DNA from 4 places in the Serratia sp. TSA_130.1 genome. Region 1 is predicted to be linked to each of the others. Evidence: predicted binding sites of a transcription regulator. Region 1 holds the regulator's gene; each other region holds the start of a gene.
The links. The regulator LexA, encoded in region 1, represses DNA repair genes until DNA is damaged. The targets are predictions, from matches to a motif close to TNCTGTATGTACATACAGNA.
Positions count from the first base shown of each region.

Region 2: a site for LexA is predicted at 2,069-2,088, ahead of ACUTQY_RS08420 (DNA translocase FtsK 4TM domain-containing protein). Genes of this name have one in related genera too.
Region 3: a site for LexA is predicted at 1,530-1,549, ahead of umuD (translesion error-prone DNA polymerase V autoproteolytic subunit). Genes of this name have one in related genera too.
Region 4: a site for LexA is predicted at 2,390-2,409, ahead of rmuC (DNA recombination protein RmuC). Genes of this name have one in related genera too.

Region 1 covers NZ_JBQZFS010000010.1:35,448-40,984, reverse strand. Annotated here, with positions in the region: gene plsB (glycerol-3-phosphate 1-O-acyltransferase PlsB) at 43-2,508, opposite strand; gene ACUTQY_RS23645 (diacylglycerol kinase) at 2,657-3,025, shown strand; gene lexA (transcriptional repressor LexA) at 3,128-3,736, shown strand; gene dinF (MATE family efflux transporter DinF) at 3,840-5,177, shown strand; gene ACUTQY_RS23630 (CsbD family protein) at 5,493-5,537, shown strand, end outside.
Region 2 covers NZ_JBQZFS010000002.1:356,982-362,518, forward strand. Annotated here, with positions in the region: gene ACUTQY_RS08420 (DNA translocase FtsK 4TM domain-containing protein) at 1-2,003, opposite strand, end outside; gene lrp (leucine-responsive transcriptional regulator Lrp) at 2,124-2,618, opposite strand; gene ACUTQY_RS08430 (hypothetical protein) at 2,674-3,114, shown strand; gene trxB (thioredoxin-disulfide reductase) at 3,273-4,244, shown strand; gene cydD (heme ABC transporter permease/ATP-binding protein CydD) at 4,485-5,537, shown strand, end outside.
Region 3 covers NZ_JBQZFS010000001.1:594,872-600,408, forward strand. Annotated here, with positions in the region: gene umuC (translesion error-prone DNA polymerase V subunit UmuC) at 1-1,087, opposite strand, end outside; gene umuD (translesion error-prone DNA polymerase V autoproteolytic subunit) at 1,090-1,524, opposite strand; partial or broken gene ACUTQY_RS02805 (SOS response-associated peptidase family protein) at 1,713-1,892, opposite strand; gene ACUTQY_RS02810 (hypothetical protein) at 2,206-2,577, opposite strand; partial or broken gene ACUTQY_RS02815 (resolvase) at 2,683-2,865, opposite strand; gene ACUTQY_RS02820 (hypothetical protein) at 2,983-3,228, opposite strand; partial or broken gene ACUTQY_RS02825 (DNA polymerase V) at 3,243-3,434, opposite strand; gene fdhD (formate dehydrogenase accessory sulfurtransferase FdhD) at 3,729-4,571, shown strand; gene ACUTQY_RS02835 (bestrophin family protein) at 4,630-5,537, shown strand, end outside.
Region 4 covers NZ_JBQZFS010000006.1:267,133-272,669, reverse strand. Annotated here, with positions in the region: gene ubiE (bifunctional demethylmenaquinone methyltransferase/2-methoxy-6-polyprenyl-1,4-benzoquinol methylase UbiE) at 1-697, opposite strand, end outside; gene rmuC (DNA recombination protein RmuC) at 776-2,323, opposite strand; gene ACUTQY_RS20155 (DedA family protein) at 2,464-2,994, opposite strand; gene ACUTQY_RS20150 (tyrosine-protein phosphatase) at 3,074-3,856, opposite strand; gene udp (uridine phosphorylase) at 4,151-4,912, opposite strand; gene ACUTQY_RS20140 (dienelactone hydrolase family protein) at 5,400-5,537, shown strand, end outside.

The DNA of each region.
Region 1 (5,537 bases):
GCACCCCTCGGGGTGCCTTTTGTGTTTCCGCGCCGGGCGAAATCACTCGTCTTTCTCTTCTTGCGCATTGGTTTGCGGCAGAGCGTTGGTCTCTTCCGGCATGTTGACGCTTTCGATGGTCAGCTTGATTTCCGGCGTGATCAGATCGCTCAGCATGTTGTACACCTCGAGGGTGTGCTCGCGGATCGCATCGCCGCTGTCGTTGATGTAGCCTTCTTCGCGCAGCGTCGCCACCAGGGTGGAGAATACCGCCTTGTCGAAGAACTCCGGCGCGTTGATGCCGTGCAGCACCGACAGACGCTGTGCCATGATGCGGCTCTCTTTCTCCAGCGCGCCGCGGTTGATGCTCGGGTTGGCGCTGAGGATCGACATAGTGATGGCGTAGCGTTGCAGGGTTTCGCGCACCCCGGCGGCCAGCAGCTGCAGCGGGCGAATGCGCGCCGGGTTCAGCACCAGCTCGTCGCCTTTGTCGCAGATCAGCTGTTGGCGGATCAGCTCGTCGATCATCGGCCGCAGCACGTCCGGCAGCTGCTCCTTGTCGTTATGCAGGAACAGCTCGGCTTTCAGCATCGGGTAAATCATGCCAATCTGGCGCAGCAGTTCGGCGCGCGATACCCGGCGATGATGCATGACGATGCTGGCGATCAGCGACGGCAACACCAGCAGGTGGTGGATGTTGTTGCGGTAATAGGTCATCAGCACCGCCTGCTCGCGCGGCAGAATGATGATGTCGCCGATGTTGTCCTTTTCCACCTCGAACTTGTTCATGTTCAGCGCGTGATCCAGCAGCTCGTCCGGCGTCTGCGTCGGTACGGTGACGTCATGCGCGTAAGGCGCGTTGCGCATCAGCTGCAGGTAGCACTCGAGCTGCTCGAGCAATTGTTCGCGGGTCAGCGAACGCTGGCGCGAGGCCAGCAGCGCGGTGGAACACAGGTTCATGGCGTTGGCCGCGGCGGCATTGTTGATGCGCACCATGATCTGGCCGGCGAGATCGTTGACCGTCGGCGTCAACCAGCTTGGGCGCTGAGCTTCGATCGGATCGATCGACTCGCGCCACTGCGGCACGTGCTGGTTGAGGTAAGCGGTCAACGGCAGCGGTTCGCCGAAGTTGACGTAACCCTGGCCCAGATTGCGCAGTTTGCGCAGGCCGCGCAGCATCTGCAACAGGCTCTCTTTTTCCTTGGTGGCGCCGCGCAGCTCTTTGGCGTAGGTGCCCACTTCCATCACATGCTCGTAGCCGATGTAGATCGGCACCAGCGTGATCGGACGGGCGCCGCCGCGCAGCATCGCCTGGATGGTCATCGACAGGGTGCCGGTTTTCGGTTCCAGCAGACGCCCGGTGCGGGAGCGGCCGCCTTCCACGAAGTATTCCACCGAGTAACCGCGGGTGAACAGCTCGCCGAGGTATTCGCGGAACACCGTCGAGTAAAGCTTGTTGCCCTTGAAGGTGCGGCGGATGAAGAACGCGCCCAGGCGACGGAAGATCGGGCCGGCCGGCCAGAAGTTGAGGTTGATGCCCGCGGCGATGTGCGGCGGCACCAGGCCCTGGTGATACAGCACGTAGGACAGCAGCAGATAGTCCATGTGGCTGCGGTGGCAGGGCACGTAGACGATCTCGTGGCCGTCCTGCGCCAGCTGGCGCACGCGCTCGGCGTTGGTGACGTTGATGCCCTGATACAGCCGGTTCCAGGTCCAGCTCAGCACGCGATCGGACAGACGCACGGTTTCGTAGGAGAAGTCGGCGGCGATCTCTTCCATCAACGCGATGGCGTTCTGCTGGGCCTTCTCGTGCGAGATCTTCTTGCTGCGCGCTTCGTCCTCGACCGCTTTTTCGATCGCTTTGGACGCCAACAGCTTGTTGAACAGATCCTGACGGGCCGGCAGGCTTGGGCCTACAGCGGCCAGGCGTTGACGCGAGAAGTGCATGCGCGCCACGCGCGCCAGTTTCTGCGCGATGGTTTTATCCGTGCCGTGTTCGGTGGCCATGCGGCGCAGCGAAACGGTGTTGGAGAAGCGCACGAAGCTGTCGCGGCCGAGCCACAGCACGGCGAAGAATTTTTGCACGCCGTTCAACAGACGCAGGTGCGGCGTGCCGTGGCCTTCGCGGCCCGGCGAGCGGCCGAACATGACCGAAACCGGCAGCATCTGAATGTCGAGATCCGGATTGCTGCGATGCAGATCCAGGTAGTCGTGGAACAGCTTTACCGACTCTTCTTTCGGGGTGTAGTAGCGGAACACGCGCGGGCCGTCGTGAATGAACACGTAGCTCGGCAGCACAGTGCCGTCGATCTCCAGCGCGTTGAGCGGATCGGGCAGATCCTGCGCCAGGCACTGGGTGCGCAGCGTCAGCAAATCCGCCTTGGAATTGTAAGGTAAAACATACAAAATCGGCCGTGAGGGATCCAACCCTAGCTCGGTAACCGGATCTGAAGGGATGACCTTACTTCTTACCAACAATTTAAGTGGTAAATTCAATATTTTATAATAAATTTTACGCCAACCTGACATAACAACGTGAAGCCTCTTGTTAGCAATGCGCCGCAAGCATACCAGAAACCGGGTAGCAGATCTGTGGTGTTCGAAAACCGAGAGCCGTCAGCGCGGACTGTTCTAGACTCTTTTTATTATGACCGACCTCTGAGAAAGGCACGAAAACATGGCAAACCAAGCAACCGGATTGACCCGCATCATCAAGGCCGCCGGCTATTCTTATAAAGGGCTTTCCGCCGCCTGGCAACACGAGGCGGCGTTCCGCCAGGAACTGGTGGTGACCCTCCTGGCTATCATACTGGCTGTCTGGCTGGACGTGGGTGCGATAGCGCGCATTTTATTGATCGGATCGGTGGCGCTGGTGATGATCGTCGAGATCCTGAACAGCGCGATCGAGGCGGTGGTGGATCGCATCGGCAGCGAACACCATGAGCTGTCCGGGCGGGCCAAGGACATGGGATCGGCGGCGGTGTCGCTGGCGATCGTACTCGCGCTGTTCGTTTGGGGCACGGTCTTGTGGCAGCATTTTGGCTGATGCAAAGCGCCTACTGACTGATTTTTATTTATTCTTCGGTTCCCAATCCGCGCTTACCTGTATATACTCACAGCAAGACTGTATAAACAAACAGGGGGCGGAATGAAAGCACTAACTACCAGACAGCAAGAGGTCTACGATCTGATTCGCGATCATATTTCGCAAACGGGCATGCCGCCGACGCGTGCCGAGATCGCGATGCGTCTGGGGTTCCGTTCGCCTAACGCCGCCGAAGAGCACCTGAAGGCGCTGGCACGCAAAGGCGTGATCGAAATCGTCTCCGGCGCGTCGCGCGGTATCCGCCTGCTGATGGAAGAAGAAGAAGGGCTGCCGCTGATCGGCCGCGTCGCCGCCGGCGAGCCGCTGCTGGCGCAGCAGCACATCGAAGGGCACTACCAGGTGGATCCATCCCTGTTCAAACCGAGCGCCGATTTCCTGTTGCGGGTGAACGGCATGTCGATGCGCGACATCGGCATTCTGGACGGCGATCTGCTGGCGGTGCACAAAACACAAGACGTGCGCAACGGCCAGGTCGTGGTCGCGCGCATCGAAGACGAAGTGACGGTCAAACGCTTGAAAAAGCACGGCAACGTGGTTGAACTGCTGCCGGAGAACAACGAATTCCAACCGATCGTGGTCGATCTGCGCCAGCAGAATTTCACGATCGAAGGGCTGGCGGTCGGCGTGATCCGCAACGGCGACTGGATTTAATCGCCGCGCCATTACCGCCGCTCCCTGTATCAATCGCCCCTGTTTTGGGGCGTTTTTGTTTCTGACTTCGCCCTTCGTCACTCTGTCACAGGAACATCCCATCATGCGCCTGATTTCCGCCTTCACCAGCGACACCGATAAAGCCCTGTGGCGCCTCGCCCTGCCGATGATTTTCTCCAATATCACCGTGCCGCTGCTCGGGCTGGTGGACACCGCGGTGATCGGCCACCTCGACAGCCCGATCTATTTGGGAGGCGTGGCGATCGGCGCGGTGGCGACCAGCTTCCTGTTCATGCTGCTGCTGTTCCTGCGCATGAGCACCACCGGCCTCGCGGCGCAGGCGCTGGGAGCGAAGAACCCGCAGGCGCTGGCGCGCGCCTTTATGCAACCGCTGCTGCTGGCGTTGTTGGCCGGGGGGGCGATCGTCCTGTTGCGCTACCCGCTGATCGAACTGGCGCTGCGGATCGTCGGCGGCGATGGCGCGGTGCTGGAGCAGGCGCGGCGTTTTCTTGAGATCCGCTGGTTGAGCGCGCCAGCGGCGCTGGCCAACCTGGTGCTGCTGGGCTGGCTGCTCGGCGTGCAGTACGTGCGTGCGCCGGTGATCCTGCTGATCGTCGGCAACCTGCTGAACATCGTGCTGGATATTTGGCTGGTGATGGGCCTGGGTTGGAACGTGCGAGGGGCGGCGGCGGCCACCGCCATCGCCGAATATGCCACGCTATTGCTCGGCCTGTGGCTGGCGTGGCGGGTGATGCGTCTGCGTGGTATTACCCTGGCGATGTTGCGTCAGGCCTGGCGTGGCGATCTGCGTCGCCTGCTGGCGCTCAATCGCGACATCATGTTGCGTTCATTGCTGCTGCAGCTGTGCTTTGCGTCGCTGACCATTTTCGGCGCTCGCCTGGGGAGCGATGTGGTGGCGGTTAACGCGGTGTTGATGAACCTGCTGACGTTTACCGCCTATGCGCTCGACGGCTTCGCTTATGCGGTGGAGGCCCATTCCGGCCACGCCTACGGCGCCCGGGACGGCAGCCAACTGCGTAAGGTGTGGCACGCGGCCTGCAGGCAGGCGGGGCTGGTCGCGTTGGCCTTCGGCCTGGCGTATGCCGTTACCGGCCAGCAGATCGTGGCGGCGTTGACCTCCCTACCGGAGCTGCGCGCGTTGGCCGCCCACTATTTACCGTGGCAGGTCATTTTGCCGCTGGTCGGGGTGTGGTGCTATTTGCTGGATGGCATGTTTATCGGCGCCACGCGCGGCGCTGAGATGCGTAACAGCATGGCGGTGGCCGCGGCAGGGTACGGTCTGACGCTGTTCAGTGTGCCGCTGCTTGGCAATCACGGGCTCTGGCTGGCGCTGGCGGTGTTTCTGACGTTGCGTGGCGTGGCATTGGGCTGGATTTGGCACCGTCACCAGGTGCGCGGCAGCTGGTTTACTGCACATTAAACCGGACGTTTTGTTGGGTTAATGGTTAGTTTTTCTTATGATTTTGGTCATGTTTGCTTACATGTTTTCAGCCTTGATCTGTTCGCGTTAGTTCGTTGTTTGTTAGCGTTTTTTGTTTTTATTTTGTTTGTTAATGGTTTTTTATTCTGTGTTTTGGCTTTTTTATTTCCATGTTTAACTAGAATGAATCATGTGGCTGGTAAATGAAGGGGAGCGGTGCTTCTTAAGGTGAAGGAAGCATCGGCCAGAAAAATTTCTGGTTAACCCCGACCGGCAACAGGGATCACTGATTCACCACAGGTTAACGGAGAGACTATGAATAAAGATCAAGCCGACGGTAACTGGAAGCAGCTGAAAGGC
Region 2 (5,537 bases), on a different contig from region 1:
TGCGGCTGTTGGTATTGTTGAGGCTGCGGGTGCGATTGCTGAGGTTGGGCAGCCGGCGCCGCAGGCTCAAACTGGCCGAACGGCACGTCGTCCTCTTGCTCGCTTTCCAGTTCAATGCGCTCTTCAAGCTGCGGCGACAGCGTGAACATCGGCTCGCTCGGGCCATCGTCCACCAGATCCGCCATCGGCGAGAAGCTGAAAGCATTGCGGGTATCGACCGGGCTGGCGGCCGGCGCCTGCGGAGCAGGCTCTTGCTGGCCATAACGCGCCTGCTGCTGCTCGGCGAATGCCTGACGCAGCGCAGCCTCTTGCCGCGCCGCTTCGTCGTCCTGCTGGTCTTCGCCGTAACGCTGGCTCTGTTGCTCGGCGAACGCTTTGCTCAGCTCAGCCTCCTGCTGAGCCTGTTCATCATCCTGCTCCGGCGCGTAGCTTTCGCCGTAGCGCTGGCTTTGCTGCTCGGCGAACGCCTGGCGCAGCGCGGCTTCTTGCAGCGCCTCTTCTTCCTGCGGGTTCGCCGCCGTCAGCTGTTGAGGCTCCGCCTCTGTCTGGCGCTGTTCCTGTTCGGCCGCACGCTGCGAAGGCAGCTTGATACCGTAGGAAGCCAGCTCGCGACGGGTCGGGATGCGCACCGGGTTCGGCCGCGGCAGCTCAGGACCGATGCCCTGCTTAACCTGCGGGTTGCCGTCGCTGGTCGCCGTGAAGGCCGGCATAAAGGTCGCCGCCGCAACGCCCGCAGCAGCGGCTGCCGCCGTATCCGGCTGCGGTTTGGCGCCGGTGGCGCTGAAACCGCTCGAACTGCCGATGTCAACGCTGTCACGCTGTGCGGCGGTAAAATCAAAGGGAGAACGCGCCGGCGGCTGCGGCGCGGCCGGCTCTTGCCAGTTGCCAAGGCGCGGCTCATCGTCATCCTGATAAGGATCGACAGGACGCGTCGCCTTAGGCGCAGGCGTTTCTTCCGGGATCTCGAAGGAATACAGCGGCGGCGTAGCGTCTTGCGCCGGCGCACTTACCGGGTGCTGATTGACCGAGGCCGGCGCGGCCGGCGCCACCGTTACCGACGGCGCCTGAGCGGCGATCGGCGCAGCAACGGGCTCGTGGATCTCTGCCTTCACCGTCGGTGCAGGCGAAGCCACCGGCGCGCTGGGTGCGGCTACTGCTTCAAGCTCACCATCGTCGGCGCGCAGGCCGCTGAGCAACGGATCGGCGGCGTCTTCCGCCGCCGCTTTGGCGCTTTCGGTAACCGAAGGCGCGGAGAACAGCACGTCGTCATCGGCGGCCGCGGCTCCGGCGGCGGTCGCGGCAACCGCTGCGGCGGCACCCTTCCCTGCCTGCTCAGGCTCGTCGTCAACGTAACGCTCGTCATCTTCGAAATAGCGCTCTTCGCGGCGTGAGCGATTGGTCATCACCGTCGCAACGCCCAACACCGCCCCGCCGATCTTCTCGGCGATCACCAGCCAGGACCAGCCGGTAAACAGTGTCAACCCCGCCGCCCATACGCACAGCAGCGCCAGCGTAGCGCCGATGCCGTTGAACCACGGCAACATGGCGTTGCTCAGCAGGCTGCCGATCACGCCGCCGGAGGCGAAGTAATAGAGATCGTCAACGTTCAGCGCCGCCAACCCACAGGAGGTGAGCACTAACGCCAGGGTGCCGATCAGGCGCAGGGAAAGCGCGAAATAGTCGATGTAGTCTCTGTTGCTGCGTTGGCGATAAGCCGCCCAGCACAGGACCAGCATGATCGGCGGTATCGCGTAGGCGAGCACCCCGAAGGTGAAGAACAGCGTATCGGCCAACCAGGCCCCGACACCGCCGCCCAGATTGTGAATCGGCTCATGCCACGCGGTCTGCGACCAGCTTGGGTCAGACGGGTTGAAACTGACCAACGCAGCCATGAGGTAAACGGCAAAAATCGCTACCACGATAAGCACAGCTTCCAGCAAACGCCGGCCACTGCTGAGTCTTTTCAGGGTAACTTCTTTATCTTCTGTATATTCCTGGCTCAAGAAAGGCTCTCCAGGTTCCTGTTAGCTGACATAGCAACAGCGCCGAGAAACTGCCCCGGCGCCGAAACTGTATGAATAAACAGGAGTGTAACCAATTTAATCAGGTTTTGCACCTGCACCTTACCGTGTTTTGATAACCAGACGGTTACTCTGTTTCACTTCTTCCATCACTACGTAGGTACGGGTGTCGTTAACCCCCGGCAAACGCAGCAAGGTTTCACCCAGCAATTTGCGGTAAGCCGACATGTCCGGTACGCGGGTTTTCAACAGGTAGTCGAAATCGCCGGAAACCAGATGACACTCCTGAATCTCTTCAAGCTTCTGCACTGCCGAGTTGAATTGCTCAAACACATCCGGCGCGCCGCGGTTCAATGTGATCTCCACGAAAACCAGCAGGGACGCATCCAGATAATGCGGGTTCAGCAATGCGGTATAGCCATGAATGAAACCCTGGCGCTCGAGACGGCGCACGCGTTCCAAACATGGTGTCGGGGATAACCCCACGCGCTTCGAAAGCTCGACGTTCGAAATACGCCCATCCTTCTGCAGCTCATTCAGGATGTTGCGGTCGATACGGTCAAGATCTTTACCCGGGCGTTTCTTGTTGTCTGCCATTATTATTGTCTCTCTTATTTTCTTCCGTGCACTTGCCACACCCTAGCCAACGTCAATGTGTAAGGGTTCGTTCCAAGCGAAGACCCGATGCCTGTCATGTGCTTCTTCACTACCATCATTCCACGCCGCGCAGCCTGTCTGTCCAACTCCGCGCAGCGCCGGCAACGATGTTTCGGTCGAGAAAAAATCAGCAAACGCTTGCGCGCCCTGCTCCGCACTCCCGCTGCGTATCGTCGCCTTGCGGCGCAAATACGTACGATTTGCTGGTGTTACGGGGATAATTTCTTCTTCCTATGATGTTTTCGCAAATGCGCAGCGGATTGTCAAAGTAAAAGAAGCAAAATCAGAACAACGTACCGTCATGAAAAGTCTGCATCCCATTTTTGATTATGAATCGCTGGCTGATAAACCCCGGTCGGGAGCGGCGGAAGCCGCAGAGTGCGCCGTTTTTGCACGGTTGGCGATTCGCTGGCCGAATGCGGCTTTGATAAGTTAAATTTCTGCGTTCGACGACCGATTTACCGACAACGGATGCATTAATAGGCGACAACTATCATACAAATCGTTAACAACGTCGCCCGGCGCTTTTTTTACTGCGCCATTTTCCCTACAATCGGCTTCATTGTCCGCCATTGTGGAATAAAGAGGTTATTCATGGGCACGGCTAAACATAGCAAATTACTGATTCTGGGTTCCGGCCCGGCCGGTTACACCGCCGCCGTCTACGCGGCGCGCGCCAACCTGAACCCGGTGCTGATCACCGGTCTGGAACAAGGCGGCCAGCTGACCACCACCACCGAAGTGGAAAACTGGCCCGGCGACGCCGAAGGCCTGACCGGCCCGGCGTTGATGGAGCGCATGCGCGAGCACGCGGAGAAGTTCCAGACTGAAATCGTCTTCGACCACATCAACAGCGTCGATCTGCAGCAGCGTCCGTTCCGCCTGTTCGGCGACAGCGGTGAATACAGCTGCGACGCGCTGATCATCGCGACCGGCGCCTCCGCCCGCTATCTTGGCCTGCCTTCCGAAGACGCGTTCAAGGGCAAAGGCGTTTCCGCCTGCGCAACCTGCGACGGTTTCTTCTACCGCAACCAGAAAGTCGCAGTGGTCGGCGGCGGCAATACTGCCGTTGAAGAAGCACTGTACCTGTCAAACATCGCCGCCGAGGTTCACCTGATCCACCGTCGCGACAGCTTCCGTTCGGAGAAAATCCTGATCGACCGGCTGATGGAAAAAGTGAAGAGCGGCAACATCGTGCTGCACACCGACCATACGCTGGACGAAGTGCTGGGCGATGAAATGGGCGTGACCGGCGTGCGTATCCGCAGCACCAAAGCGGAAAACGAAACCCGTGAGCTGGAATTGGCCGGCGTGTTCATCGCCATCGGCCACAGCCCGAACACCGGCATCTTCGGCGGTCAGCTGGAGCTGGAAAACGGCTACATCAAGGTGCAGTCCGGCATTCACGGCAATGCGACCCAAACCACTATCCCTGGCGTCTTCGCCGCGGGCGACGTGATGGATCACATCTACCGTCAGGCGATCACCTCAGCTGGCACCGGCTGCATGGCGGCGCTGGACGCAGAGCGTTATCTGGACGGCATCGCTGGCGCAGAAGTCTGCTAAGACGTTTTCATCATCGGCAAAAAGCGGCTCTCGAGCCGCTTTTTTTGTTTCTGGGTTCAGCAATCTCTCTCTCCCATCTGTTATAGCCATATTTGCCCGCTTTATTCTTTTCAGTCTGCCGGGTCACGAGGTAACATGAGGCCTCGCTTGTTTGTCGCCGATTGCGCCAAACACTATTATTTAACAGTACGTTAACCCAGCCCGTAACAAACGGGCGCCGGCGACGCAGACGCATATCTGATGAAAAAAACCAGACAGCAACAGTTAACCCGTTGGCTTAAAACCCAGAGTTCGTTAGCGCAGCGTTGGCTGCGCCTTTCCATGCTGTTGGGGTTGTTCAGCGGCCTGCTGATCGTGGCGCAGGCGTGGCTGCTGGCCAGCCTGCTGCACGCCCTGATCATCGAACACACCCCGCGTGAGCAACTGATCCCTTCGTTTATCTGGTTGGCCGTCGCGTTCGCGCTGCGGGCGCTGCTGAGCTGGCTGCGGGAACGGGTCGGTTTTCTGTGTGGGCAGGTGATCCGCCAACGCATGCGCCGGCAGGTGCTGGATAAGCTGCAGCAGCTCGGGCCGGCCTGGATCCAGGGCAAACCGGCGGGCAGTTGGGCCAGCATCATCGTCGAGCAGATCGAGGATATGCAGGATTATTACTCGCGCTATCTGCCGCAGATGTATCTGGCGGTGTTTATCCCACTGCTGATCTTGATCGCCGTCTTCCCGATCAACTGGGCCGCCGGTTTGATTCTGTTGGCGACCGCGCCGCTCATCCCGCTGTTTATGGCGCTGGTGGGCATGGGGGCCGCCGACGCCAACCGCCGCAACTTTGTGGCGCTGGCGCGATTGAGCGGTAACTTCCTCGACCGCCTGCGCGGCCTGGACACCCTGCGGCTATTCGACCGCGCGCAGGCCGAAACCGCGCAGATCGCCAAATCCTCCGAAGACTTCCGCAGCCGCACCATGGAAGTGCTGCGCATGGCCTTCCTCTCCTCCGGCGTGCTGGAGTTCTTCGCGTCGATCTCCATCGCCGTAGTGGCGGTGTATTTCGGCTTTTCTTACCTCGGCGAACTCAACTTCGGCAGCTATGGCCTCGGCGTAACGCTGTTTTCCGGTTTTCTGGTGCTGATTCTGGCGCCGGAGTTCTTCCAACCGCTGCGCGATCTCGGCACCTTCTATCATGCCAAGGCGCAGGCGGTCGGCGCGGCGGAAGCGCTGGAAACCTTCCTCAGCGCCGAAGGCGAGCAGATGGGCAACGGCACGCGGAAGTTGCCCGCCGATCAATCGCTGACGCTACAG
Region 3 (5,537 bases), on a different contig from region 1:
AGTCGTCGAACAGGTCGATCTGCGCCATGGCGGCGGCGCTGAAATCCCCCAGCATCACGCCGCCCTTCAGATAACGCCGCCCCTCCTGCCAAATGCTCTCCAGCGCGCGCACCGCCATGGCGATGATGTCGCGGCTGTCGTTGCTCGGCGTTTGCAGCCGGGCGGTGCCCATATTGCTGTAATAGCCTTCGCCCGCCGAATGCGGGCTGGTTTTGATAAACACCGACACGTTGCGGCAATAGCGCTTTTCCTGTCGCAGCTTTTCGGCGGCGCGTTCGGCATAGCTGCAGATCGCCTCGCGCATGTGCGGGTAGTGCGTCAACCGCTGGCCGAACGAGCGGGAACAGATGATCTGCTCTTTCGCCGCCGCCTCATCTTCCCATTGCAGGCATGACTCGCCGCGCAGCTCACGTATCGTGCGCTCCAGCACCACGCTGAAGGTTTTACGCGCCAGCCGGGTATCGCAGTCCGCCAGCTGCAGCGCGGTGTGAATGCCCATCGCCTGCAGCTGGCGCGTCAGGCGGCGGCCCACGCCCCACACTTCTTCCACCGGAAGCAACGCCAGCAGTTTGCGCTGGCGCGCCGGATCGGATAAATCCACCACGCCGCCGGTGCCGCGCCATTTCTTGGCCGCGAAGTTGGCCAGCTTGGCCAGCGTTTTGCTCGGCGCAATGCCAACCCCGACCGTCAAATGCAGCTCGCGCCGGATGCGATCGCGCACCCGCTGGCCGAACGGTTCCAGCGCTTCGCAGCGCGCCACGCCGTCCAGCCGCAGAAAGGCTTCGTCCAGTGAATAGATCTCCACCGCCGGCGCCATCTCCTCCAGCGTGTCCATCACCCGGCGGGACATATCGGCGTACAGCGCGTAGTTGGAGGAGAACACCGCGACGTTGCGACGGCGCATCTCCTCTTTGATCTTGAAATAAGGCGCGCCCATCGGCACGCCCAGCGCCTTCGCCTCGGCGCTGCGGGCGATCACGCAGCCGTCGTTGTTGGACAACACAATCACCGGCCGCCCCCGCAGGTCGGGCCGAAAGATGGTCTCGCAGGAAGCGTAGAAGCAGTTGACGTCTACCAGGGCGAACATGGTTACAGCGCCGCGTAGACGATAAAGGTCACCACGCCGAAAATCTCCAGCTGCGCTTCGTCGTCGAACACGATGGGCGCGTAGGCGGGATTCATCGGCAACAGCCGCACGTCGGGGTGGCGCTGCAGCTTTTTGACGGTGAATTCACCGTCCACCGCAGCGATCACGATATTGCCGTGCTCCGGCGTCAGGGCGCTGTCGACAATCAACAGATCGCCATCCTGAATATTGCCGTCGATCATCGACTCGCCGCTGGCGCGCACGAAGTAGGTGGCGTTGGGGTGCCGTACCAGCAGTTTGCCGATATCCAGCCGGCTCTCGACATAGTCCTGCGCCGGGGAAGGAAAGCCGCAGGCCACGCGATCGGCAAACAGCGGTAACGTTAGGGGTTCACCTGGTGAAAAAGCATACAACCTTGAATTGCTCAGCATAATCATAACCAAACTGTATATTTATACAGTTAAGCATAAACAAAACGCGAACGCGTGCAACCCCCAATCCCCCTGCGGATCGCACTTTGCCGCGTAATATAATAATTTTCTGAGCGATTTTTCCTGCAGCTTTTGGCGTTCTTCACGTGTGTTTGCACACATGATATCCACCAAAACTGTGGATAATGCGGCACTCAGACCGTTGGCGTATCGATGGGCAGGATGAGTGAGGGATTGTCATTGCGAACGGCGCCGACGGCGGGCGATACCGGTTGCCAGACGAAATCCTCTGCCTGCAGGCTGTACACGTCAGCCTGCATTTGACCAGAGGGCGGGACTAAGCGGGTGTCGAGCCAGTCGCGCGCGGCCGTCGGTCTCTGCTGCGTACAGCGCCGCAAAGAACAGCGGCAGGCCTTGCCTCAGCAAGAGCCCACGGGAGGAACGGCGGACGGCCTTACAAAATGACGCCAATAAAATTGCGACTGGCAATGGCATCAATGGGACGGCCAGAGACGAAAGTCAGTACGTTATGCCAGGAGCTTGGGATAACCCGACAAACGCTGTACCGCCACATTTCCCCTGATGGTCCACTGCGAGCTGACGGTATAAAGCTGCTCAACCGGGGATAATTTTAGCGGACGGAAAAATCTGGGGTTCCGGCGTAGAACCCCGAATAAGGAATAATCCTTAATTCATTTCAGGATTATTAATTCCATCTAAAACCTCTCGGCAATATTCTTTTTTATAGGCTTCATCATTACTTAATGACTTAACCAAAAAATCAGCATTTTTCCAACCATTATCCCAATGCGTATCGAATTCTGACTGTTCATCCTTTAATGCTCTAGTTAATGAGTCTTTTATTTGTTTTTTATATTTATCAATTTTCTCATTGGTTGCCCCACAAACATCATGTGCAACACGAGCATTTGAGCCAGAAAAACCTATTGCTGAAATTGCCATCGCTTCATTTGATTTGTCGAAATCATTCGCATATGCCACAGCATTAGATAAAGCGAATATGACAAGAGCAGGTATGATTTTTTTGTATGAAATCATCTTTCACCTCTAACTCATTGATTGTTCATGGGGTCAGTTTGGATATCGAAAATTATTGTACATTAAGGCTGCTTTTTAATCAGTCTCAACTTCTTTATAGAAGGCCTAAATGCGACAAACTTGGGAAGTACTGTAGCCTGTCGCGTCTGCTGTTTCTCGGATGCTCAGTTTCTTAATCTGTCGGTAGTACAGGACTTTCTGATGTCGTTCCTGATCTGCCTGCTTTCCCCGGTATCTACCCAACGTATGCGCCCGTTCAATTCCCGGCTTTTGCCGTTGGCGGCGACTTGATCGTTCCGTCCGCGCGCCACAGCAGCAGGCAGGGGGCGCGCAGGTTCGGCCAGCACAATCAGCATCCGTCGCTACAGCGGCGACGGCCGGCGGACGTTAACCGTTGCCACGATGTCACTCCTCTCTCTTATAGATGAGGACATGCAGGCGCAGCCGGTCGGCATCAACACGTTCATCCATTATTGTGCCCGGATAGCCCTGCAGCGCCAGACCGTACCAGAAACTCAGAATGGCAGAAGGCTTACCCAACTCTAGGGTGTAACCCATCCCGCCCTGGTTCAGATTGCATTTTTTAATCGCATCTTCTGCTTCCCGGATCAGCTGCGCATAGCTGAGTGAAAAATTCAGTGCCTGATCCATCCTGCTCGCTCCATCTCACCGCTGGCGCGCACGAAGTAGGTGGCGTTGGGGTGCCGCACCAGCAGTTTGCCGATATCCAGCCGGCTCTCGACATAGTCCTGCGCCGGGGAGGGAAAACCGCAGGCCACGCGATCGGCAAACAGCGGTAACGTTAGGGGCTCACCTGGTGAAAAAGCATACAACCTTGAATTGCTCAGCATAATCATAACCAAACTGTATATTTATACAGTAAAACATAAACAAAACGCGAACGCGTGCAACCCCCTATCCCCCTGCAGATCGCGCTTTGCCGCGTAATATAATAATTTTCTGAGCGATTTTTTTTTACGCCTGCTAAGTGTTTCACTGCCCCTTGCACACACGTTATCCACCAAAACTGTGGATAATCTGCAGGGCGTGATTCCCTACGCGAGCGGGATCAGAATCCTGTATAATCCCCACACCTGCTAATAAGAATTCATCCTCGTCGGCGCCTCGTCACCGACGGTCACGAGAACGTTATGAACAAGCACCTGCTCTTCGCAGAAACCGACGATATCAAACAGGAATGCCTGTCGCGCCACGCGGTCTGGCAGCGCAACGATCTGGCACAGGCGCAGCAGGATTGGCTGGCGGAAGAAGTGCCGGTCGCCCTGGTGTACAACGGCATTTCCCACGTGGTGATGATGGCGACGCCAAAAGATCTGGCGGCCTTCGCCATCGGTTTTTCGCTGTCCGAAGGCATCATCACCTCCCCCGACGATATCTACGACATCCGTCAACAACCGGCCTGCAACGGCATTGAAGTGCATGTAGAGCTCTCGAGCCGCCGCTTTATGCAGCTGAAAGAGAAGCGCCGCAGCCTGGCCGGCCGCACCGGCTGCGGCGTCTGCGGGGTCGAGCAGCTGCAGGAGGTTGCTCAGCCCATCGCACCGCTGCCCTTCACCCAACGTTTCGATTTGGCCCAACTCGACCGGGCGTTGGCTCAACTGCAGGAAGTGCAAACGGTGGGAAAACTGACCGGCTGCACCCATGCGGCGGCCTGGATCCAGCCGGACGGCGCACTCAGCGGCGGATGTGAAGACGTCGGCCGCCATGTGGCGCTCGACAAACTGCTGGGTTACCGCAGCCAACAGGCCTGGTCGCAAGGGGCGGCGCTGGTCTCGAGCCGCGCAAGCTATGAAATGGTGCAAAAGTCCGCCATGTGCGGCGTCGAGATCCTGTTCGCCGTCTCCGCCGCCACCCGTCTGGCGGTGGAAGTGGCCGAGCGCAGCAACCTGACGCTGGTGGGCTTCAGCAAACCGGGGCGCGCCACCGTCTATACGCACCCGCAACGGCTCTGGCAATCGACAACGGCGGCATAGCGCCGCCGGATAAGAATCGACTATTCTCAATAGCAGGACACCAGGAAGCACCCACGTTATGATAATTCGCCCGCACCAGAACTGGTTTTTTCGCCTGTTCGCCTGGCACGGTTCCGTGCTGTCAAAAATTACCTTTCGCCTGTCGCTGAACGTGCTGATGTCGATAGTGGCGGTGATCAGCTACCAATGGTACGAACAGCTCGGCGTGCATTTGACCATTGCGCCGTTCAGCCTGTTGGGCATCGCCATCGCCATTTTTCTCGGCTTTCGCAATAACGCCGGCTACAGCCGCTTTGTCGAAGCGCGCAACCTGTGGGGCTCGCTGCTGATTACCGAACGCACCCTGCTGCGCCAGATCAAAAGCCTGCTGCCGGACGAACCGGCGGTGCAGCAAAAGGTCGCCAAGCTGCTGATCGCCTTTAGCTGGAGCCTGAAGCATCAGCTGCGCGGCACCGACCCCACCGCCGATCTGTACCACAATCTCACCGGCAACGAGCTGGCCGAGGTGATCGCCAGCCCGATGCCGACCAACCGCATCCTGCTGATGCTGGGCCAGGAAATCGGCAAATTGCGCCGTCAGGGCCTGCTGAGCGACATCACCTTCGGGCTGATCGACGATAAGCTGAGCGAACTGTCTCACACCCTCGGCGGCTGCGAACGGCTCGCCAGCACCCCGGTGCCGTTCGCCTATACCCTGATCCTGCAGCGCACCGTTTACCTGTTCTGCAGCCTGTTGCCTTTTGCCCTGGTGACCGATCTGCATTACATGACACCGTTTGTTTCGGTGTTCATTTCCTATACCTTCTTATCCTGGGACTCACTGGCCGAAGAGCTGGAGGATCCGTTCGGCGTGTCGGCCAACCATCTGCCGTTAAACGCCATTTGCAACACCATCGAGCGCAACCTGCTGGAAATGAACGACCAAAGCCCGCTGCCACCGCCGATGAAACCCGACGAGCACTTTAA
Region 4 (5,537 bases), on a different contig from region 1:
CGTTTTCAAAACCGGCGTTGCCCATCATGCCCTTCAGGGTTTCCTGATCGGGGTGCATACGGATCGATTCCGCCAGATAGCGATAGCTGTCCGGATCTTTCACTACCAGCTCGCCGATCTTCGGCAGCACGTGGAAAGAGTATGCGTCGTAAGCTTTGCTCAGCGGCGCCAGCAGCGGTTTGGAGAACTCCAGCACCAACAGGCGGCCGCCCGGCTTCAGCACGCGGAACATCGAACGCAGCGCTTTGTCTTTGTCGGTGACGTTACGCAGGCCAAAGGAGATGGTGATGCAATCGAAGTAATTGTCCGGGAACGGCAGCGCCTCGGCGTTGGCCTGCACGTAATTGATGTTGCCGACGATGCCGCGATCGCGCAGCTTCTCGCGCCCCATCTTCAGCATCGAATCGTTGATGTCCGCCAGCACCACCTGCCCCTGCTCGCCAACCATGCGGGAGAACTTGGCGGCCAGGTCGCCGGTGCCACCGGCCAGATCCAGCACGCGCTGCCCGCGGCGCACGCCGCTGCAGTCAATGGTGAAACGCTTCCAGATACGGTGGATGCCGAACGACATCAGGTCGTTCATCACGTCATACTTTGCCGCTACCGAATGAAAAACGTCCGCCACCATGGCCTGTTTTTCGTCTCTAGCGACGGTGCGAAAACCGAAATCGGTGGTTTCCTGCGATTGATCTGCCATTGTCCTGCCTGCTATTCAGTCAATTTTGTGTGGATGAGTGTACCAGAAGCCCGAGGAATACCCCACCTCGCCACGGCCTCAGCCGTGCGAAACGAAGCCCGGTTCCCCGGTGGTATCATCATCGTCGTTCGTCTGCGGCAGCGCGGCAACCTCGTCGTCGTTCGCCTCTTCCGCTTCATCGTGTTGCGCGCCGGCTTGCTGCGCCAGCAGCGGGTTTATCGGCCGCTTGACCTCAACCCCCAGCGCACGGAAACCTTCAATTTGGCCGATAAGATTACCACGGCCTTCGCTCAGTTTGTTCATCGCCTGACGATAACTGCCCTGCGCCTTGTCCAGGCTCTGCCCCAGCGCGGACATATCGTCCACGAACAGCCGCATCTTGTCATACAGTTTCGCCGCGCGCTCGGCGATGCGCTGGGCATTCTGGCTCTGATGCTCATAGCGCCACAGGTTGGTGATGGTACGCAGCGCCACCAGCAACGTGGTCGGGCTGACCAGCATGATGTTGTGCTTGAGCGCTTCGCTGATCAGCTCCGGCTCGCGATCGATAGCCAGCAGGAAGGCCGGCTCGACCGGAATGAACATCAGCACATAGTCCAGCGAACGCAGCCCCGGCAGCTGCTGGTAGTCCTTACGGCCCAGCATGCGAATGTGGCCACGCAGCGAAGCGATATGTTCGCTCAGCGCCGCTTCGCGCTCCGCCTCGTCTTCACCGTTGAAATAGCGCTCGTAGGCGATCAGCGACATCTTGGCGTCGATCACGACATCCTTGCCCTGCGGCAGGCGCACGATCACATCGGGCTGCATGCGACTCTGATGATCTACCCGCACGTTGACCTGCGTTTCATACTCGTGCCCTTCGCGCAGGCCGGAGGCCTCCAGCACCCGGCTCAGCACCACTTCACCCCAGTTGCCCTGGGTCTTGTTGTCGCCTTTCAGCGCCTTGGTGAGGTTGATGGCCTCGCGCGCCATTTGCGCATTCAACTGCTGCAGATTGCGTATCTCGTGCGTCAGCGTATGGCGCTCACGCGCCTCCTGGCCAAAGCTGTCCTGCACCTGCCGGCGGAAACCGTCCAGTTGTTCGCGCAGCGGCAGCAGTAACCGATCCAAACTTTGCTTATTTTGCTCGTCCACCTTGCGGCCGCTGTGTTCAAAAATGCGGTTGGCGAGGTTTTCAAACTGGGTAGTGAGGCGCTGTTCGCTGTTGATCAGCAGACGCTGCTTCTCCTCCGCCGCCATGCGCGTCTCTTCCAGACGGATGGTGACTTCGCGCAGCTCGGCCTCCTGCGCGCTGTTCACCTCGCGCTGGGCGCGCAGCTCTTGGTTGAGCAGCTCGCATTCGTTGCGCCAATGGTTGAGCTGTTGCAGTTTTTCATGCCCGGCCGCCAGCTGGCTGTGCAGGTTGCGCAGCTCCAGCTCGTTCTGGCGCGACTGCTGTTCGTGGCGCAGCAGGGCCTCCTGCCGCACGGCCGTCTCCTGCTGCGCCTGCTGCAACGCTTGCTCCAGCAACCGCAGTTCGGTTTCATGTTGCGCGTTCGTCTGCTGCACTCGCAGACTGGCGATCAGCCACCCTAACAGCATGCCGATCGCGACGCCGCCAATCCCATAAATCAGACTGGTATCCACCCTGCCTCCTGTTGCACCTTGCCGTTCCGGCGTTTCGCACGCCCATTGCCCGTCACGTTAAGGGGAGGCTGTATGGATGTCCAGCCTGATTTTGCCCGCCGCGCACAATATTGCGCGGCGCTGCGCAATTTAGCGAGAAATCAGCCCAGCCACTGGCTGAGCCACTTGATGCCGAAGGCCCCCGGCGCCAGAATGCCGAACGCCCAGATCATCGCCGACGTGACGTTGGCCAACTGGAAGTAGCGCTGCGGCATGCCGCAAATGCCCCCCACCAGCGGCACCACGGCGCGCAGCGGGCCGAAGAAGCGGCCAATGAAAATGCCCAGCACGCCCCAGCGCTCAAAGAAGGCGTGGCCGCGCGCCAGCAGCTGCGGATTGCGCGACAGCGGCCACATATGGGCCACCCGATCCTGATAGTGGTAGCCGATCCAGTACGAGAGCCAGTCGCCGAAAAACGCCCCGGCGGCGGCGGCGGCCCAAATCGGCCAAAAGGCGATGCCGCTTTCGCCGATCAGCGCGCCCAGCGCCAGCAGGATCACCGTGGCCGGCAGCAGCAGCGACAAAAACGCCAGCGACTCGCCGAACGCCAGGAAGAAGATGATGGGAATGGCCCAGCCTTCGTGCTGACGCACGACGTCGCTGACCCAGTTAATAACGTCATTGAGGCTCAATGCAGGGCTCCTGATACGCGATGGTTCGCCGCCTAGGATAAGCCGGGGCGAGTTAAACCCCGGCTAAACACGCGGCAATTTACTCGAGGTAGAACGCCCGCAGCACTTCGCGCTGGGCCGCGCCCAGGCCGTATTCCGCTTCCAGCCAGCGGTCGGTGGAGCCGTATTGTTGGCGGATGCAGCCCAGCGCCGTCATCAGGAACTCCTCGCGCGCGCTGAGCACGTAGGCGAATTGCTCCAGCGCCGCCGCATTCAACTTGATAGACAGCTGATCCAGCATCTGCTCGCGGAAAGCGGCCAGCGTGGTTTCGGTCAGCAGATAGTCTTCCAGCACCGTCGCTTCGTCGGCCCCCAGCGCGAACAGCACCAGCGCCGAACCGACCCCGGTGCGATCCTTGCCGACCGCGCAGTGTTGCACGATCGCGCCGCCGCCGGGGTTGCTCAACAGCTGCGCCAACCGCTGATAGGCCGCATTGCCGAACGGCAGGCGGCGATACAGCTCCAGCATGAACGCCCGGGCGTCGAAAGCGGCCAGCGTTTCGTTGGTGAGCTTTTCCAGGTTGGCGTTGACTTCGCTGCTCAGCGGGTTGGCCGGCACGTGGTGATAGTCGGCGCCATTCCACAGAATATCCGGTTTGGCATGCACTTCGTCGGCATCGCGGTAGTCCAGCACCGAACGCACCGGCACCCCAGCGAGGAAAGTGCAGTCGTTTTCCGTCAGCCGCTCGAGAGAACCGGAGCGGAACAGCAGGCCGCGTTTGATGCGGCGCCCGTCGGCCACGCCGTTGCCGCCGAAGTCACGGAAGTTAATGCCGCCGTCGAGCGGCGCAAGCGAAGGATGAAGCAGGATCTGGGCGGTCATAAACGTCCTCGTTGTTTTTGTTCTGACAACGCGCGGCAGCCATCGGCGCAGCGCTGAGGAGTATCACCGTAACAGATTAGCCGCGAATGGAAAAACGGACCGCGTCGGCGGCCCGTTCACTCCGTTGACAAAGGAGGAAAAAACGCGGTTTTTCCTCCTTTGTGGTTATCCGCCGAAAATCAATGAATTGATTTTCCCTGTTTGTTATCCGCTGCTTTCTGCAAACCGGGCAATGGCATGAGGTTTGTCATCAATCTCAACGGACCGCGTCGGCGGCCCGTTGAGGGAAGGTGATTACAGCAGACGGCGGGCGGCGTCCACCACGATCTGCACCGCTTTGCTTTCGGTGTTTTTCATGGTCTCGGCGTTCGGGATCTCTTGCTGGGTGCGGTTAACGATCACCCCGGCCACCATGCCGGCGCGCAGGCCCTGGCTGGCGCACATGGTCAGCAGCGTGGCGGATTCCATTTCATAGTTCATCACGCCCATCGCCTGCCATTCTTCCATCGAGCCTTTGAAACGGCTGACCACGCGGCCAGAGTAGGTATCGTAACGTTCCTGGCCCGGATAGAAGGTATCGGAAGAAGCCGTCACGCCAATGTGGGTGGTGGCGCCGCTGGCTTTGGCCGCTTCCACCAGCGCGGTGGTGCAGGCGAAGTCCGCGACCGCCGGGAACTCCATCGGCGCAAAGTGCAGGCTGGCGCCGTCGAGGCGTACCGCTGCCGTAGTCACCAGTACGTCGCCGACGTTGATGTTCGCCTGAATGGCGCCGGTGGTGCCGATACGCAGGAAGGTGCGGATGCCCAGCTGCGCCAGCTCTTCCACCGCGATAGAGGTAGACGGGCCGCCGATGCCGGTGGAGCAGACGATCACCGCCTTGCCATCCAGCTCTGCGCGCCAGGTGGTGAATTCACGATGGGAGGCCAGATGCACCGGATTTTCCATCAGCTTGGCAATTTTCTCTACGCGCTGCGGATCGCCCGGCACGATGGCAAGCTGGGCCCCTTGTAAATCGTTCTTGGTGAGGCCGAGATGAAAAACATCAGACTGAGACATACGAGACTCCTCATGGATCATGTTTATTGGGAGGAACAAAAAAGCACTCTACTGAAAATCGCCGCTTAATTTCGTGACGATAGTCACTATGAAAAGAGAAACAAATTACATGCTACATATTTTTTGTGATTTTTATCACAAAAAAGCACTATAAGGCATCCAGAACGCACCGCTAAACCTCAGTCTAGCCGACAAACCTTGCCGCTCCCTGCCCGTTGATTGCCGGCTGAAACTATTTAGCTCATCAATTCGAAATACCCCCATCTTATCGGTTGCTTAGGGACAAAAAAGCCCTCTAACGCACCTTATGGCACTTACGCGGGCCAAAACGCGTAATAACATGATAAAAAGCGCTTAAAAATGCCGTAAAGCCAGATAATTAGCCGTTTTTTATCGACTTGTCCGAAAGTGCGCCACGCGGCGCCAATAATGGGTAATCTTTCCTATAGTTAATCTCAGCGCTTTTTTCTATTGCACGGAGACCGCAATGAAAACCGAACATGTGATGACATTAGAACAGGCTCAGGGAGGATTCGCCCCGGCCGCCGCGCCGGTAGCCGCCTCCGCGATTATCACCGATGAACAGGGCATTCACGCCGGGCAAACGACTATTCCTTCCCAGGGA